Massilia sp. METH4: one gene and its partner. The protein of the gene in region 2 interacts with the protein of the main gene of each other region in a pairwise test. Links are inferred from orthologs where the notes say so. Each region holds a gene or a part of one and is shown on either strand. Other genes may lie near its edges.

The links. Proteins that work in one complex are often made in the same cells at the same time.
Region 1: the proteins of V6Z91_RS20430 (region 2) and V6Z91_RS27590 interact in binary tests that used the Escherichia coli proteins (3 or more experiments, as listed by UniProt). The link is inferred for Massilia sp. METH4 from one-to-one orthologs.

Annotation. Positions count from the first base shown.
Region 1 is NZ_CP146614.1:6,321,691-6,329,120, reverse strand. What follows is about bases 1,505-4,248. They hold V6Z91_RS27590 (ATP-binding cassette domain-containing protein), read right to left. Parts: upstream 3,399-4,248; coding sequence 2,610-3,398; downstream 1,505-2,609. Other genes in these bases: V6Z91_RS27585 (acyl-CoA dehydrogenase family protein), read right to left, coding at 3,408-4,248; V6Z91_RS27595 (methionine ABC transporter permease), read right to left, coding at 1,952-2,617; V6Z91_RS27600 (MetQ/NlpA family ABC transporter substrate-binding protein), read right to left, coding at 1,505-1,940. In the rest of the region: V6Z91_RS27610 (ABC transporter permease), read right to left, coding at 1-110; V6Z91_RS27605 (aliphatic sulfonate ABC transporter substrate-binding protein), read right to left, coding at 125-1,105; more of V6Z91_RS27600, read right to left, coding at 1,125-1,504; more of V6Z91_RS27585, read right to left, coding at 4,249-4,595; ssuE (NADPH-dependent FMN reductase), read left to right, coding at 4,791-5,384; V6Z91_RS27575 (sulfonate ABC transporter substrate-binding protein), read left to right, coding at 5,381-6,346; ssuD (FMNH2-dependent alkanesulfonate monooxygenase), read left to right, coding at 6,371-7,430. UniProt on the Escherichia coli protein: Part of the ABC transporter complex MetNIQ involved in methionine import. Responsible for energy coupling to the transport system. It has also been shown to be involved in formyl-L-methionine transport.
Region 2 is NZ_CP146614.1:4,638,078-4,645,589, reverse strand. The notes cover bases 3,139-5,964. They hold V6Z91_RS20430 (Gfo/Idh/MocA family oxidoreductase), read right to left. Parts: upstream 5,195-5,964; coding sequence 4,082-5,194; downstream 3,139-4,081. Other genes in these bases: V6Z91_RS20425 (ABC transporter permease), read right to left, coding at 5,377-5,964; V6Z91_RS20435 (glycoside hydrolase family 2 TIM barrel-domain containing protein), read right to left, coding at 3,139-3,844. In the rest of the region: V6Z91_RS20440 (TonB-dependent receptor), read right to left, coding at 1-372; more of V6Z91_RS20435, read right to left, coding at 740-3,138; more of V6Z91_RS20425, read right to left, coding at 5,965-6,150; V6Z91_RS20420 (ABC transporter substrate-binding protein), read right to left, coding at 6,165-7,397; V6Z91_RS20415 (ABC transporter ATP-binding protein), read right to left, coding at 7,403-7,512. UniProt on the Escherichia coli protein: Hydratase involved in the degradation of sialic acids. Catalyzes the reversible conversion of the dehydrated form of N-acetylneuraminate (Neu5Ac), 2,7-anhydro-N-acetylneuraminate (2,7-AN), to Neu5Ac.

The DNA.
Region 1 (7,430 bases), 1.7 Mb from region 2 along the record:
CAGGCCCGATGCGGCCGCGTGCGCGGGCGCGGCGCGGCCGGTGCCGGCGCGGGCGGCGCCGTGTCGTCGGCGGGCCGTGCGCCCACCAGCTCGATGGTCGAATGCAGCACGGGCGGCGCCATCGTCAAGCCTTCGTCAGCGCGCGGGCGAAGCGGGTGTCGACCAGCTCGTCAATCGTCTTGTCCAGGTTCGTGCCCGGCTTCACCAGCGCTTCCTGCTGCAGGATCGGCGCGGCCTGCCGCAGTGCGGCCACGTGCTCGTCGCCCGGCTGCGGCTGCGAGAAATCGGTGCGCAGCTTTACCTGCAGCAGCGCCACCGGCAACGAGACCTTCGCTTCCTCGGACAGGATGCGGGCCGCCTCGGAAGGATGGGCGATGATCCACTTGCGCGCCCGCTCATATGCGGCCAGCACGCGCGATACTTCTTCCGGCCGCTGCGCGAGGAACGCCTCGCGCACGTTCAGGAAGCCATAGGTGTTGAACGCCACGTTCCGGTAGACCAGCCGCGCGCCGCCTTCCAGCTCGCTGGCCGCCATGTGCGGATCGAGCCCGGCCCAGGCATCGACCCGGCCCTGCTCCAGCGCGGTGCGCCCGTCGGCATGCTGCAGGGCCACGTGTTCGATATCGCCGCGCTTCAGGCCGGCCTGCTTCAGGGAGCGCAGCAGGAACAGGTAGGGATCGGTGCCCTTCGTGGCCGCCACCTTCTTGCCCTTCAGGTCGGCCACCGAGCGGATCGGTGAATCCTTGCGCACCACGAGAGCCGTCCATTCCGGGCGCGAGTAGATATAGGGCGTGCGGATCGGATTGCCGTTCGCGCGCGCCAGCAGCGCCGCCAGGCCGGCCGAGGAACCGATGTCGATGCTGTTGCCGTTCAGGTACTCGAGCGCCCGGTTGCTGCCGGCCGACAGCACCCATTTCACCTCGGTGCCCGCCGGCTTGAACGCTTCCTCCAGCCAGCCGAAGCGTTTCAAGACGAGGCTCGGCGGCGAGTAATACGCGTAATCGAGCCGCAGCTCCTTCAACGGGGCGGCGGCGCGCGCCAGCGAGGGGATGGCCACGGCCGCGGCGGCACCGGCCATGGATTTCAACAAAGTACGGCGTTGCATCGTGTTCTTCCTTCGATTCTTATTTTGCGGCTTCCAGCGCGAGCTGGTAATCCGTCTTGGCATAGTCGGCAAAGTGCCGGTTGGTGACGGCCAGGAATTCGCGCGAGCGGTAGGCGGCGGCGATATCCCTGGCGAACTGCTTGTCCTTGTCGGCCGTCTTCACGGCGACCAGGTTCACATAGTTGGGCGAGATCTTTTCCGTCTTGAGCGCGTCGCGCAGCTTCAGGCCCGAGGCCAGCGCATAGTTCCCGTTGACGAAGGAGTAGTCGGTATCCTGCAGGGAGCGGGGCAGCTGGGCCGCCTCCAGCGGGACGAGCCGGATCTTCTTCACGTTCTGCGCCACGTCGCGCTCGGAAGCGCGCACCGGATCGACACCCGGCCGCAGCCTGATCCAGCCCAGCTGCTCCAGCATCACGAGAGCGCGCGCCTGGTTGGTCGGGTCGTTCGGCAGCGCGACGGTGCTGCCTTCCTTCACCTCGGCAAGGCTCCTGTGCTTCTTGCTGTAGATGGCGATCGGCGCGGTCGGCACCGTCACCAGGGGCGCGATGGCCAGCTTGTGCTCCGTGGCGAACTTGTTCAGGTAGACCACGTGCTGGAACACGTTGGCATCGAGCGAGCCTTCGGCCAGCGCGAAGTTGGGCTGGATATAGTCGTTGAATTCGACCAGCTTCACCTTGTAGCCCTGGCGCTCCAGGATCGGCTTGATGCCCAGCTTTACCTGGTCGGCATACGGGCCGGCGCTGGTGCCGATCACCAGTTCCTTCGGCTCCTTCGCGTGGGCCCCCAGCGAAGCGAGCAGCAGCGCGAACAGCAGCGCACGTCTTTGAAAGGTCATTGATAACACTCCTAGCGTTTGTCGAGGCGGCGCGCGAGGCGGCCGCCGGTGAATTGAATCAGTTGCACGATCAGCACCAGCAGCACCACGGTGGCGATCATCATCTCGGTCTCGAAGCGGTAGTAGCCGTAGCGGATGGCCAGGTCGCCGATGCCGCCGCCGCCCACCACGCCGGCCACGGCCGAATAGGACAGGAAGCTGATCGCGAGCACCGTCAGCGCGAGCACGAGGCCCGAACGCGCTTCCACCAGCAGCACGCGCAACACGATCTGCAGCTCGCTGGCGCCCATCGCGTGGGCCGCCTCGATCACGCCGCGCGGCACCTCGCGCAGGTTCTGTTCGACCAGCCGGGCGAAATAGGGGATGGCGGCGCAGGACAGCGGCACGCTGGCCGCCAGCGGCCCGATCGAGGTGCCGGCGATGAGGCGCGTGAGCGGCACCAGCGCCACCAGCAGGATGATGAACGGGAACGAGCGCACGGTATTGACGAACCAGCCCAGCACCGCGGCCGCGAAGCGGTTTTGCAGCGGCTGGCCGCGCGAGACGAGGAACAGCAGCACGCCCAGCGGGCCACCCAGCAGCACGGCGGCCGAGAGGCCGATGGCCAGCATCGTCAGCGTCTGCCCCAGCGCCGTCCACAGCTCGGGCAACAGATCCAGCCATTGTTGTTCAGGCATGGAGGCTCTCCCGGCTGGACGCATTGAACAGGCCAAGCAGCTCGCGGCCCAGCGCCGTGACCGCCTGGGGAGCATGGGGCCGTACGATTTCGGCCACCGCGCCATCCTCGATCACGGCCACGCGCTGGCACAGCGCGGCCAGCACGTCGAGCTCGTGGCTGACGATCACGATCGTCACGGCCAGCCGCGCGTTCACGTCGGCGAGCGTGGCCAGGATGCTGCGGGTGGTCTCGGCATCGAGGGCGGACGTGGGTTCGTCGCACAGCAGCACGGCCGGGCCGCTGGCCAGCGCGCGGGCGATCGCCACGCGCTGGCGCTGGCCGCCGGAAAGTTCAGCCGGGTAGGCGCCCGGCTTGTCTTCCAGGTGCACCAGCGCCAGGCAATCGGCCACGCGCCGCGCGATGTCGTCACGCGAACGGCCGCCGTGGATCTTCAGGGGAAAGGCCACGTTGTCGGCCACCGTGGCGTTCTGGAGCAGGTTGAAACCCTGGAAGATCATGCCGATGTTCTGGCGGGCCGCGCGCAGCGCGCGCTTGTCCAGGCGCGTGAGTTCCTGGCCGTCGACGGTGACCGTGCCGGCGTCCGGGCGTTCCAGCAGGTTGAACAGGCGCAGCAGCGTGGACTTGCCGGCGCCGCTGCGGCCGGCGATGCCGAAGATCTCGCCGGCGGCGATATCGAGCGATACGTCGCGCACGGCGGCCACGCGGCCACCGAAGGATTTCGATACGTTGCGCAGCCGGATCAGCGGACCGGCCGCCGGCAGGCCATGAATGGCATTCATCGCGTTCAATCAGGAATAGGGAGTGGGTTCGGGCAGCGTGCCGGACAGCGCATAGCGGCCCAGGTCACGGTACTTGTAGTCGACCGGGTCGTGCAGCGTGTGCACGCGGGCATTGCGCCAGTAGCGGTCCAGGCCGAAACGGGCCGACGTGGAACGGGCGCCCGTCAGCTCGAACAGCTGGCTGCCGATCTCGATGGCGGCGCGGTGCGCCAGCACCTTCGCCTCGGCACCGGCGATCGCGAGCTCGCCGCGCTCGCGCGCCGTCACGTCGCTCCCCAGCCGGAATACGCGCTCCAGTTCGCGCCCCGCGTGGTCGGCCAGCACCACGGCCGGGCGCAGCAGCGTCCACAGCTCGCCGTAGCGGTGCTGCACGAACGGGTCGTCCACGGCGCGCTCCACGCTTGAGGCGAACCAGGGCCGCGCCTCGCTGGCGGTATATTCGCGCGCCGCGTCGAACGCCCCTTCGGCGATGCCCAGGTACAGGTTCGTCATGATCAGTTGGGCGACCTGCGAGCGCACGGTGGACAGCGGGGTAGCGGCCTGGCCGGGTTGCTGCAGCACGAGGCCGATCGGCAGCAGTGTGCCGTGGAATTGCACGGTGCCGCTGTCGGTCTGCTTCTGGCCGAACGCGTCCCAGTCGGCGCGCACGTCCACGCCGTCCGCCCCTGTCGGCAGCACGCCGATCAGCGACGTCTGGGTGCTCTGGTGCCAGGCGGAGATCGTCAGCCAGTCCGAGCCCACCGAACCGGAGGCGAAGCTCTTGGTGCCGTTCAGCAGGTAGCCGCCCTTGGCGTCGGCCGCGACCAGCCGGCGATCCAGCGGGTTCAGCGCATTTCCCCAGAACAGTTTGTCGTCCACGGTCGCGTGCAGCAGGTGGCGTTGCTGTTGCTGCGTGCCGTAGAGCTGGATGCCGGCCAGCTGCAGGTGGTGGAAGGCGAACACGTGGGCTAGCGCGCTGTCGGCGCGGGCCAGGATGCGCACGGCCAGCAGGGTGGTGTCCCAGCCGGCGCCCTGGCCGCCGAAGTCCGTGGGGATCGACAGCGTGAGCAGGCCGGAGGCACGGATCAACTGGCGTTCGTGGCGCGCGTGGCCGCCGGCGGCATCGCGGGCGACGGCGGTGGCGGCGAGTTCCTCGGCCAGCGACGCGGCAATGGCCAGCGGGTCCGTCTGCCGCAGGGCGGGTTCTGGTGCGTTCATGGATGGTCCCGAGAGTGAAGACCCGCGCAGTATTGCGCCCGGCCCAAGCAACAGTCCACGAAGAAAACCACGCATCCATATGCGGGAAAATCATGCTTAAAAAATCACATATCGAAGTGCGAAAGCATTCGTTCTTTAATGGGTGACCGTGCCTTAGCCTTGCAGGCACTGAACTGTCATAACAAGGCGAACACCATGAGCATCCTTCTGATTTCCGGCAGCCCCGCGGTCCCGTCCACGTCCAGCCGGCTCCTGCATCACATCGGCGACAAGCTGGCCGTGCATGGCCACCGCAGCACCCGGCTGAACGTGCGCGACCTGCCCGCCCAGGCCCTGCTGGCGGCCGACGCGACCAATCCCGTGCTGCAGGCGGCGCTGGCCGAAGTCGCCGAAGCGCAAGCAGTGATCGTCGCCACACCCGTATACAAGGCAGCCTATTCGGGCGTCCTGAAAGCCTTCCTGGACCTGCTGCCGCAAAACGGCCTGGCCGGCAAGGTCGTGCTGCCGGTCGCCACGGGCGGCAGCCAGTCGCACCTGCTGGCCCTCGACTACGCGCTGCGCCCCGTGCTGCATGCGCTGGAAGCGGACCAGGTGCTGACCAGCATCTACGCCACCGCCCAGCAGGTGCAGTGGTCCGATCACGAAGGCGTGACGCTGGCACCGGAAATCGCCGCGCGCGTGGCGGCCGGCGTGGCCGCGCTGGACTGCGCGCTCGGTTACCGCCGCGCGGCCGGCGATGCGGCGCGCACACCCCAGGAACACGCTTTCGCGGCAAGGGCGGCAGCATGACGCAGCAAGGGAACCGCGCCGCCCGTCGCCGCACGCTGGGCCTGCTGGTAGCCACCGCCGTCGCGGGCGCATTCCAGCTCGCCCATGCGCAGGACAAGAAGGTCGTGCGCATCGGCTACCAGAAATACGGCACGCTCACGCTCCTCAAGGGCCGCGGCACGCTGGAAAAGCGCCTGGCGCCGCAGGGCGTGACGGTGCAGTGGACGGAATTCCCGGCCGGCCCGCAACTGCTCGAGGGCCTGAACGTGGGCTCGATCGATTTCGGCACCGTCGGCGAAGCGCCGCCCATCTTTGCCCAGGCGGCCGGCGCCAACCTGGTCTATGTCGGCAACGAGCCGCCGTCGCCGCACAGCGAGGCGATCGTCGTGCGGAAGGAGTCAAAGCTCCAGAGCGTGGCGCAGCTCAAGGGCAAGCGCGTGGCGCTGAACAAGGGCTCCAACGTGCACTACCTGCTGCTGCGCGCGCTGGAGCAGGCGGGCGTCGCGTACAAGGATATCCAGCCCGTGTACCTGCCGCCGGCAGATGCGCGCGCCGCATTCGAGCGCGGTTCCGTGGATGCCTGGGTGATCTGGGACCCGTTCTTCGCCGCGGCGCAGAAGCAGCTGGGCGCCCGCGTGCTCGTGGACGGCAAGGGCCTGGTGGCCAACCACCAGTTCTACCTGGCCTCGCGCGACTGGGCACGGCGCAATCCGGCCTTGCAGCAGGTGCTGCTGGAGGAGATCGCCAAGGTCGACGACTGGGGCCGCGACAACGCCAGGGAGGTATCGGCGATCCTGTCGGCGCAGACGGGACTCGACCCGAGCGTGGTCGAACTGGCCGCTTCGCGCTACAGCTATGGCGTGAAGCCCGTGTCGCCGGACGTGCTGCGCGAGCAGCAGAAGATCGCCGACGCTTTTGCCAAGCTGAAGTTGATCCCGAAACCCATCACCATCGCCGATGCCGTGCTGGCATCGGCCAAGTAAGCTCAATACGGAGTTGACATGTCGTTGAATTTGTTCTGGTTCATTCCCACCCACGGCGACAGCCGTTACCTGGGCACGTCGAAAGGCGCGCGCGCCGTCGATGCCGACTACCTCCGGCAGGTGGCCGTGGCGGCCGACACGCTGGGCTACGACGGCGTGCTGCTGCCCACCGGGCGCTCGTGCGAGGATGCCTGGGTAGTCGCGTCCTCGCTCATTCACGCGACGAAGAAGCTGAAATTCCTCGTCGCCGTCAGGCCGGGGCTATCCACCCCGGGCCTGGCGGTACGCATGGCTTCGACCTTCGACCGGCTGTCGAACGGCCGGCTGCTGATCAACGTGGTCACCGGCGGCGATCCCGCCGAACTGGCGGCGGACGGCCTGAGCGCCGACCACGCCACGCGCTACGAGATCTCGGATGAATTCATCCGCATCTGGCGCGGCGCGCTGTCCGGCGAGGGCGGCGACGCGGGCTTCGACTTCGAGGGCAAGCACCTGCAAGTGAAAGGCGCCAAGACGCTGTACCCGCCCGTGCAGAAACCGTATCCGCCGCTATACTTCGGCGGTTCGTCGGAAGCGGCACATGAACTGGCCGCCGAACAGATGGACGTGTACCTGACGTGGGGCGAGCCACCCGCCGCGGTGGCCGAGAAGATCGCCGACATCCGTTCGCGCGCCGCGGAACATGGCCGCACCGTGAAGTTCGGCATCCGCCTGCACGTGATCGTGCGCGAGACGAACGAAGAGGCGTGGCAGGCGGCCGAGAAGCTGATCTCGCACCTGGACGACGACGTGATCGCCAAGGCCCAGGCATCGTTCGCCCGCATGGATTCGGAAGGGCAGCGCCGCATGGCCGCGCTGCACGGCGGCCGGCGCGACAAGCTGGAAGTGTCGCCGAACCTGTGGGCCGGCGTGGGGCTGGTGCGCGGCGGAGCCGGCACGGCGCTGGTGGGCGATCCCGAAACGGTGGCCGCGCGCATCCGCGAATACGAGGCGCTGGGCATCGAGACCTTCATCTTCTCCGGCTATCCGCACCTGGAAGAGTCGTACCGCTTCGCGGAGCTCGTGTTCCCATTGCTGGGCAAAG
Region 2 (7,512 bases):
GGCCAGGCGGCGGCCGTTCAGGAGCGTCAGCGTGCGCATCGGGCCGAGGCCGCGCAGGTTCGTCATCGGGCCCGCGGCGCCCGAGTTGGTGCCCAGCGACAGCGACTGCGGCTGCTCCAGCACGAGGTCCTTCAATTCGGTATGGCCGCGCGTCTCCAGCTCGGCGGCCCTGATCGTGGTGAGCGGCGTGGCGCCCTCGGTGGCTGCGCTGCGGCGGATCAGCGAGCCGGTCACGACGACCGATTGCACTTCGGCCTGGGCCTCCGGTGCGGCCGCCTGGGCATGCGCCTGGCCAGTCATCTCGCCTACCGCGACCGCCACCGCGAGCGCCATCCTCGCCCGGCGCAATCCGGGTTGTGCTAAGTACTTCATACGTCTCCTCCGCCTGTCTTTTTTGAAATTGGCTAGATCAGTTACTCGTACTGGTAGACCAGTCCTTGGATTGGCCGGACCAGTTCTCACGAGTATGCGCTCACAGCCAGGCTGGAGTCACGGGTAACATGCATCATCGTTGTGAATTTGCATCATCAGCCAAACGCTCAACAAATTGAGTGGCATGGATGATGGCTGACTGGTAGGGGAGGCAAAGCGGAGTGACGGAATGGATGAGCTTGTGTCACATGGTGCCATCTCATGGTGCCAGGCACCGAGTGACACGAGCTCATGCGTTGCTACGGTCGTGCTCGTGTCTCGTGGGGTCAGACCCCAGAGACACGGGCTCAGCTGCAACCGCCGGGCGTCAGCGCGGCGCGATGGTGAAGCGGTAGCTTGCCCTCTCCAGCGGGATGCGGTACTTGACCAGCGGCCGGCCGTTGGTGCTCCAGCCGTCGTCGCCGCCCACGCCGGCCTGGGCCAGGTCGATCAGCACGCTGCCATTGCCCCGCGGCCCGATGTCGGAACTCTTCCACGTGCCGCGCGGGCGCAGGTACAGGTCCTCGTACGGGAACGGCAACGCGTTGAACGCCAGCGGCGTGGCGCCGCGCACGGTGATGCCCGGAACACCATCGCCGGCCAGCGCGAACCAGCGCACGTCGGTCTTGTTGCCGCTTTCCTGGGGCCGCATGTAGCCGTGGTACTGGTCGGCCAGCTTGCCGTTCCACAGTCCCAGCGCCGCGCCGGTCTTGCGGTCGACGTAGGACTCATGCGGGCCGCGGCCGTACCAGCTCAGCGTGTCGAGCCGCGGCACGCTGGCGAAGGAGAGGCCGAGGCGCAGCGGGTCGGGCAGGTCGTCGCGCAGCGGCATGAAGGTGGCCTGCACGTCCACGCTGCCGTCGCGTTGCATGCGGTAGACGTTTTCCCAGTGCGCGGCGCCGGCGCCGAATGAGTACAGCACCTTGACGGCGTCACGGTCGATCGTCACGTCGCGCACCTGGCGCCGTTTCGTGAAATCGCCCCAGACGGCATGGGTTTTCATCGTGCCCGTGCCTTCGTCGTTATCCGTCATGCCGCGCCAGAAGTTCGGCGTGCCGCCCGTGAGCACCGGCTGGCCGCCGACGCTGTAGCTGACCGTGCCCGTCCTGGCATCGAGTTCCAGGCGCGCGGACGGCGTCGCCAGCACGATCGAATCGCCATCACGCTGTGGCGTGACGCCCGCCACGGCGCGTGCCGGCTTGGCGGCCGATGGCAGCACGAACTGCGACCAGCCGACCACGGAGCCAGCGGCGACGCCCTGCTCCGCCGTGCGCAGTTTCGCACGCACCGTCAGCACGTATTCGCCATCGCCCCGCGCGCGGGCCGGCAGTGCCAGCCGCACGTCCTGCCGCGCGCCCGCTTCGGCCTTCACGCCGGCAAGCGGGCCATTCGCAACCGCATTACCGTCGCGCAGCAGCTCCCAATCGAAGTCCAGGTGATCCAGGTTGCGGAAGTCGTAGCGGTTGACGACCGTGATGCGGCCCTTTTCCGGGCTGCCCTCGAACACCACCGGCGAATACACCTTTTGCAGCTCGTAGTATTCCGGGTCCGGCGTGCGGTCGCCGCGCACCACGCCGTCGCCGATCACGCTGTTGTCGCCCCGCTTGGGATTCAGGTCGAAGCCCGAGGCCCAGTACTGCCTTCCCTGCTCGTCCTTCGCGAGCACGCTCTGGTCGACCCAGTCCCAGATGAAGCCCCCTTGCAGCTTGCGGTGCGCGCGGATCGTCTCCCAGTAGTCTTCCAGGTTGCCCAGCGAGTTGCCCATCGCGTGGGCGTATTCGCACTGGATCATCGGCTGGCGGAAGCCGGGGTCCTGGGCATAGTCGATCATCTTCGTGATGTCGTCGTACATGGGCGCGTAGATGTCCACGTAGTCGTTCGGCGAGTGCTTCTCGATGAGCGTGCCGTGGCCCAGGTAGCTGATCAGCCGCGTCGGATCGGCCTTCCTGATCCAGGCCGCGGCCTCCTCGAAGTTCGGGCCCGTCCCGGCTTCGTTCCCCAGCGACCAGAAGATGATCGACGGGTGGTTCTTGTCGCGCTCCACCATCCGGCTCACGCGGTCCAGGTGCGCCGCGCGCCAGTGCGGCTTGTAGCCCAGCTGGATCTTCGCCCGCTCCTCGGGACTGCCGGCGCGGTCGCCCTTTTCCATGTATTCGTGCGACTCGATGTTCGCTTCGTCCATCACATACAGCCCGTATTCGTCGGCCAGGTCGTACAGGCGCGGATCGTTCGGGTAGTGCGAAGTGCGCAGGGCGTTGACGTTCGCCTGCTTCATCATCTCGATATCGCGGCGCATCGACTCCATCGACATCACGCGGTACGTGACGGGGTCGTGCTCATGGCGGTTCACGCCGCGGATCATCACGCGGCGTCCATTCACGCGCACCTCGCCATCGGCGATCTCCACGGTGCGAAAGCCGATGCGGCGCGACGTGGCCGACAGCAGGTGGCCCTGCACGTCGTGGAGTTCGACGACGAGCGTGTACAGGTTCGGCGTCTCGGCCGACCAGGGTTTCACTTCCGGCACGGCGCCGGACAGCACCACCGTGCGCTCGGCGCCGGCCGAACCTTTCAGCTCCAGTATGGAATGCGCGCCGTCGAGCACCCGGGCGCGGACTTCGACGACGGCCGGGTCGCCCGCCACCTCGGCGGCCAGCTCGAAGCGGCCGTCGCGGTAGGATGTCTTGTCCAGCGAGGCGGTCACCTTGAAGTCGCGCAGGCGCGTCTTCGGTTCGGCATACAGGTAGACGCTGCGCTCGATGCCGGACACGCGCCAGAAGTCCTGGTCTTCCAGGTAGGAGCCGTCGGCCCAGCGATACACCTCGATCGCCACCGTGTTGCGGCCCGCGCGCACGAAGCGGGTCACGTCGAACTCGGAGGGCAGCTTGGAATCCTCGGAGTAGCCCACCCGCTCGCCGTTCACCCACACATAGTACGCGGCGCCGGCCGCGCCGATATGCAGGAATACGTCGCGGCCGTTCCAGTCCGCCGGCAGTTCGATGTCGCGCCGGTAGGAGCCCACCTCGTTCAAATCGTGCGGAATGAACGGCTCGTTGGCGGGGAACGGGTACTGGATGTTCGTGAAGATCGGCTTGCCATAGCCCTGCGCCTGCATCATGCCGGGCACCTGCACGGTGGCCCACTTGCTGGTGTCGAACGAAGGCTTGTAGAAGTTCTTCGGTCGCGCCTGCGGGTTCGGCGAGTAGGCGAACGACCAGGCGCCGTCCAGCGACTTGAACCAGTTCGACGCCGCCTTGTCGCCGGCCAGCGCCTTGTCGACGGATTCGTAGTTGAAGAAAGTGGCCTTCATGGGCAGCCGGTTCACGGCCACCACTTCCGGCTGCTCCCATTCGGCCCGCGCCTGATCGGCCGCCAAGGCCGGCAATGCAAGCGCCAGCGCGATCGCGGCGGACAGCGTCGTTCGTTTCAGCATGGTCTCCTCTGTGGTATCGTTATCAGAAGACGTTAGCTTAACGGAAACTGTTGCAAAAACAACCCTTGACGAGCATCGATGTTGAAAACCGGTGACAGGCTCCGATTTTCAGGAAATATTTCCAAAAAATCGGAGCCTGGGAGGAGTGGTGGCATGCATGCCACCACCGCTTTATCGGCACCGAGCATGCTCGGCGAATCCCCTATAAAGCCACCGGTGTTCGGGAAATGTTTCCCGTCAGGCCTTGAGGGCGATGCGCCGTTTTTCGCGGGCGGACTGGTAGACGGCTTCGATGATGCGGATGTCGCGCAAGCCCTCCTCGCCCGGCACGATCGGCTCGCGGTTCTCGAGCACGCATTGGGCAAGGTGGTCGAGCTGGCCGGCGAACTGCGTCTTGCCAGGGCCGGGCGGCGGCTTGATCTCGTTCTCGCGGCCCTTGCCGACCCACAGGCGGTTGCCGCTGTAGGCCGTGGCCGGTTCCATCTCGATGCGGCCCTTGTCGCCCATCAGCAGCACGTGGTTCTGGTTGGCGCTGTACATCGACATGCACGATCCGATCACACCGGACGGGAATTCGAGCTGGAACTCGATCATGTCCTCCACTTCCCGGAAGCGCGGGTCGTTGCGGTCGGTCGTTTCCTTCGCGTAGACGGAGACCGGTTCCTCGCCCGTCATGTAGCGCGCGGCCTGCAAGGCATAGATGCCGATATCCATCATCGACCCGCCGCCGGACATGGCCTTCTTCAGCCGCCATGCGTTCGGATCGCCGGCATTGAAGCCGTGCTCGGAGCGGAAGTAGCGCAGCTTGCCGATCTCGCCGGCGCGGGCGCGGCGGATCGCTTCCAGGTTGGTCGGTTCGAAGTGGCAGCGGTAGCCGATCATCAGCTTCTTGCCGGCCTGGCGGCAGGCGGCGATCATCGCCTCGCACTCCTTCGAGGACACCGCCATCGGCTTCTCGCACAGCACGTGCTTGCCGGCTTTCGCGGCGCGGATCGTGTACTCGGCGTGCATGGACACCGGCAGGCAGATGTAGACGATGTCGATATCGGGATTGTCGCGGATCTTGTCGTAGTTCTCGTAGTTGTAGATGCCGCTTTCGGGCACGCCGTACTCCGCCGCCACCCGCTTCGCCTTGGCCGGGTCGCCGGACACCAGCGCCACCAGCCGGCTCCGCTCGCAGTTCTTGAACTGGGGGATGATCTGGCCGAGGCCATACCCGCCCAGCCCCACGATCGCATACCCCACCTTGCGTCCCGCCGGCTGCGCCAGCGCGCCGCTACCGATCGCCGACGCCGCAATGGCGCCGCCGGCGGCGAGAACGAAACCACGTCGATCCAGATCCACACTCATCCCCAGCTCCTCTCCAAGTCGTTGACAACGATTTCAGGCTGGCGGTAATTTTATATCAATGCCGGGCGCGCGGCGCCCGAATGCGGTTGAGAGAGCGCGGCAACCAGGACGATCGCCTGCTCTTGACAGATGAGTTCGTGTCAGGGGGGCAGGCACCATGACACGGACTCGACTGTAGAAGGTCAGCTGAATGCGCCCTGCTTCGCCGGCTTCGCATGCAGCCACCGCGCATGCGCGGCGCGGGCGGCGTAGTCCAGCGCGTAGCCCAGCAGGCCGATGAGGATGATGGCGGCGGTCAGCTCCGAATAGGCGAGCCGGTCGCGCGTGTCCAGGATGAAGTAGCCCAGGCCCGCGGACACACCCAGCATCTCGGCCGGCACCAGCACGATCCAGATGATGCCGATCGCGAGGCGCACGCCGGTGAGGATGTGCGCGGTGATGCCCGGCAGGACCACGCGCCACACGATCTCGAAGCGCGTGGCCGACAGGCTGCGCGCCAGCAGCATCCAGTTCGGATCGAGCTGCGCCACGCCGGCCACCGTGTTCAGCATCAGCGGCCACGTGGCGGCGAAAGCCAGCAGGAAATAGACCGGGGCGTCGCCCACGCCCAGCGCCATCACGGCCAGCGGCATCCACGACAGCGGCGACACCATGCGCAGCAGCTGGAACAGCGGCGTACTCGCCTGCGAGAAGCCGCGCGACAGTGCCACCAGGATCCCCAGCGGCACGCCGACGACGATGGCGCACAGCAGGCCGATGCCCACGCGCTTCAGGCTCACGGCCACGTGCAGCCAGATATCCGGCCCCTTCACCATCTCGATGAAGGCATGCGCCGTAGCCAGCGGCGCGAAGGCGGCGGCGATCGGCGTGCGCGCCTCCAGCGCGGAGACGCCCAGTGCCCACAGCGCCACCGCCAGCGCGATGCCCACCACGGGCAGCAGCGCCCTTGCCAACATCGTTGCCGGCATCGTCAAACGGCCACCGTTTCAGTGCGCAGCAGGTTGGCCGGCAGGCCGAAGGCGGCGGGACCGCCGGCGGCGGCGATCGACTTGCGAACGAAGCGGTCGTCCACCAGGTCGCGCGCCACGAACTTCGGATCGAGGCCGGCCAGGAACTTCGTGTCGCCCTCGACCTTCGTCTGCGCCAGCGCACGCACCAGCTCCTCGGTGTAGGACGGGAACGGATACGGCTGGAAGTCGATGCGGCGCTGCTGCCAGGCCGGGTGGGCGACGATGCCGCGCTTCTGGTATTCCGTGTAGTCGGTCACGGCCAGCACCTTCGTCAGCGGCTGCAGCTGGTGCGGCGTGTACCGGTTCGAGCCGGACGACGACAACAGCTTGGCCGTTTCCACCTGGTTGGAACGGGACCACAGCTGGGCGTTGACGATCGCATTCGTCACGCGCTGCGACCACTCCGGCTTCTCGGCGAGGTCGCGCTCGGCCAGGAACGTCACGCAGCACGCGTGGTTCTTCCACACGTCGCCGGAGAAGCGCAGGATCTTGCCCACGCCGGCCGTCTCGGCCAGCGCGTTGAACGGCTCGGCCACGATATAGCCGGCGATCGACTTGGCCGCCAGCGCGGACACCATCTCCGACGGCGCCAGCACCACCAGGTTCACCTCGTTCTTTTTCAGCTCGGCGTTGCGGCCCTTCGTCACGACCGTCAGCTTGTTCGCCGCCAGCAGCTTTTGCAGCAGGATGTTGTGGATCGAGTACCAGAACGGGATCGCCACCGTCTTGCCGCCCAGGTCCGCCACCGAATTGATGTCGTTCAGTACCGTCAGGCCCGAGCCGTTGACGTGGTTCCACGCCACCACCTTGGCCGGGAATTTCGAACCGTAGCGCACCCACAGCGTGGCCGGCGACAGCAGGTGGATCACGTTCACCTGGCCGGACACGAACGCCTCCACGATCTGCGCCCAGCTGCGGAACAGGCGCGGCGCTTCGGTCTTGAGGCCCTGTGCCTCGAACAGCTTGCGGCCATGCGCCACCAGCAGCGGCGCCGCGTCGGTGATCGGCAGGTAGCCGATCTTCACGGGCTGGTCGTCGCCCTTGAACGCCTGGGCGCGGGCATCGCCGGCAAACAGCAGCGGGGCCGCGGCGCTGGCCGTGGCCAGCGTGGACATGCGCAGGAAGTCGCGGCGCGTCATGCCGCAGCCGCAGTCGGACGAAGCGCAGATATGGATGTTGTCTTTGTTGTTCATCTTGGTTATCCAGTTTGGTTGGTGGCGTCGCGCAGGGCCGCGACACGCAGTTCATGCACGATCTCGAGTCGCAGGCGCACGATCTCGTCGCCATGATCCTCGCGCGGCCGGGGAA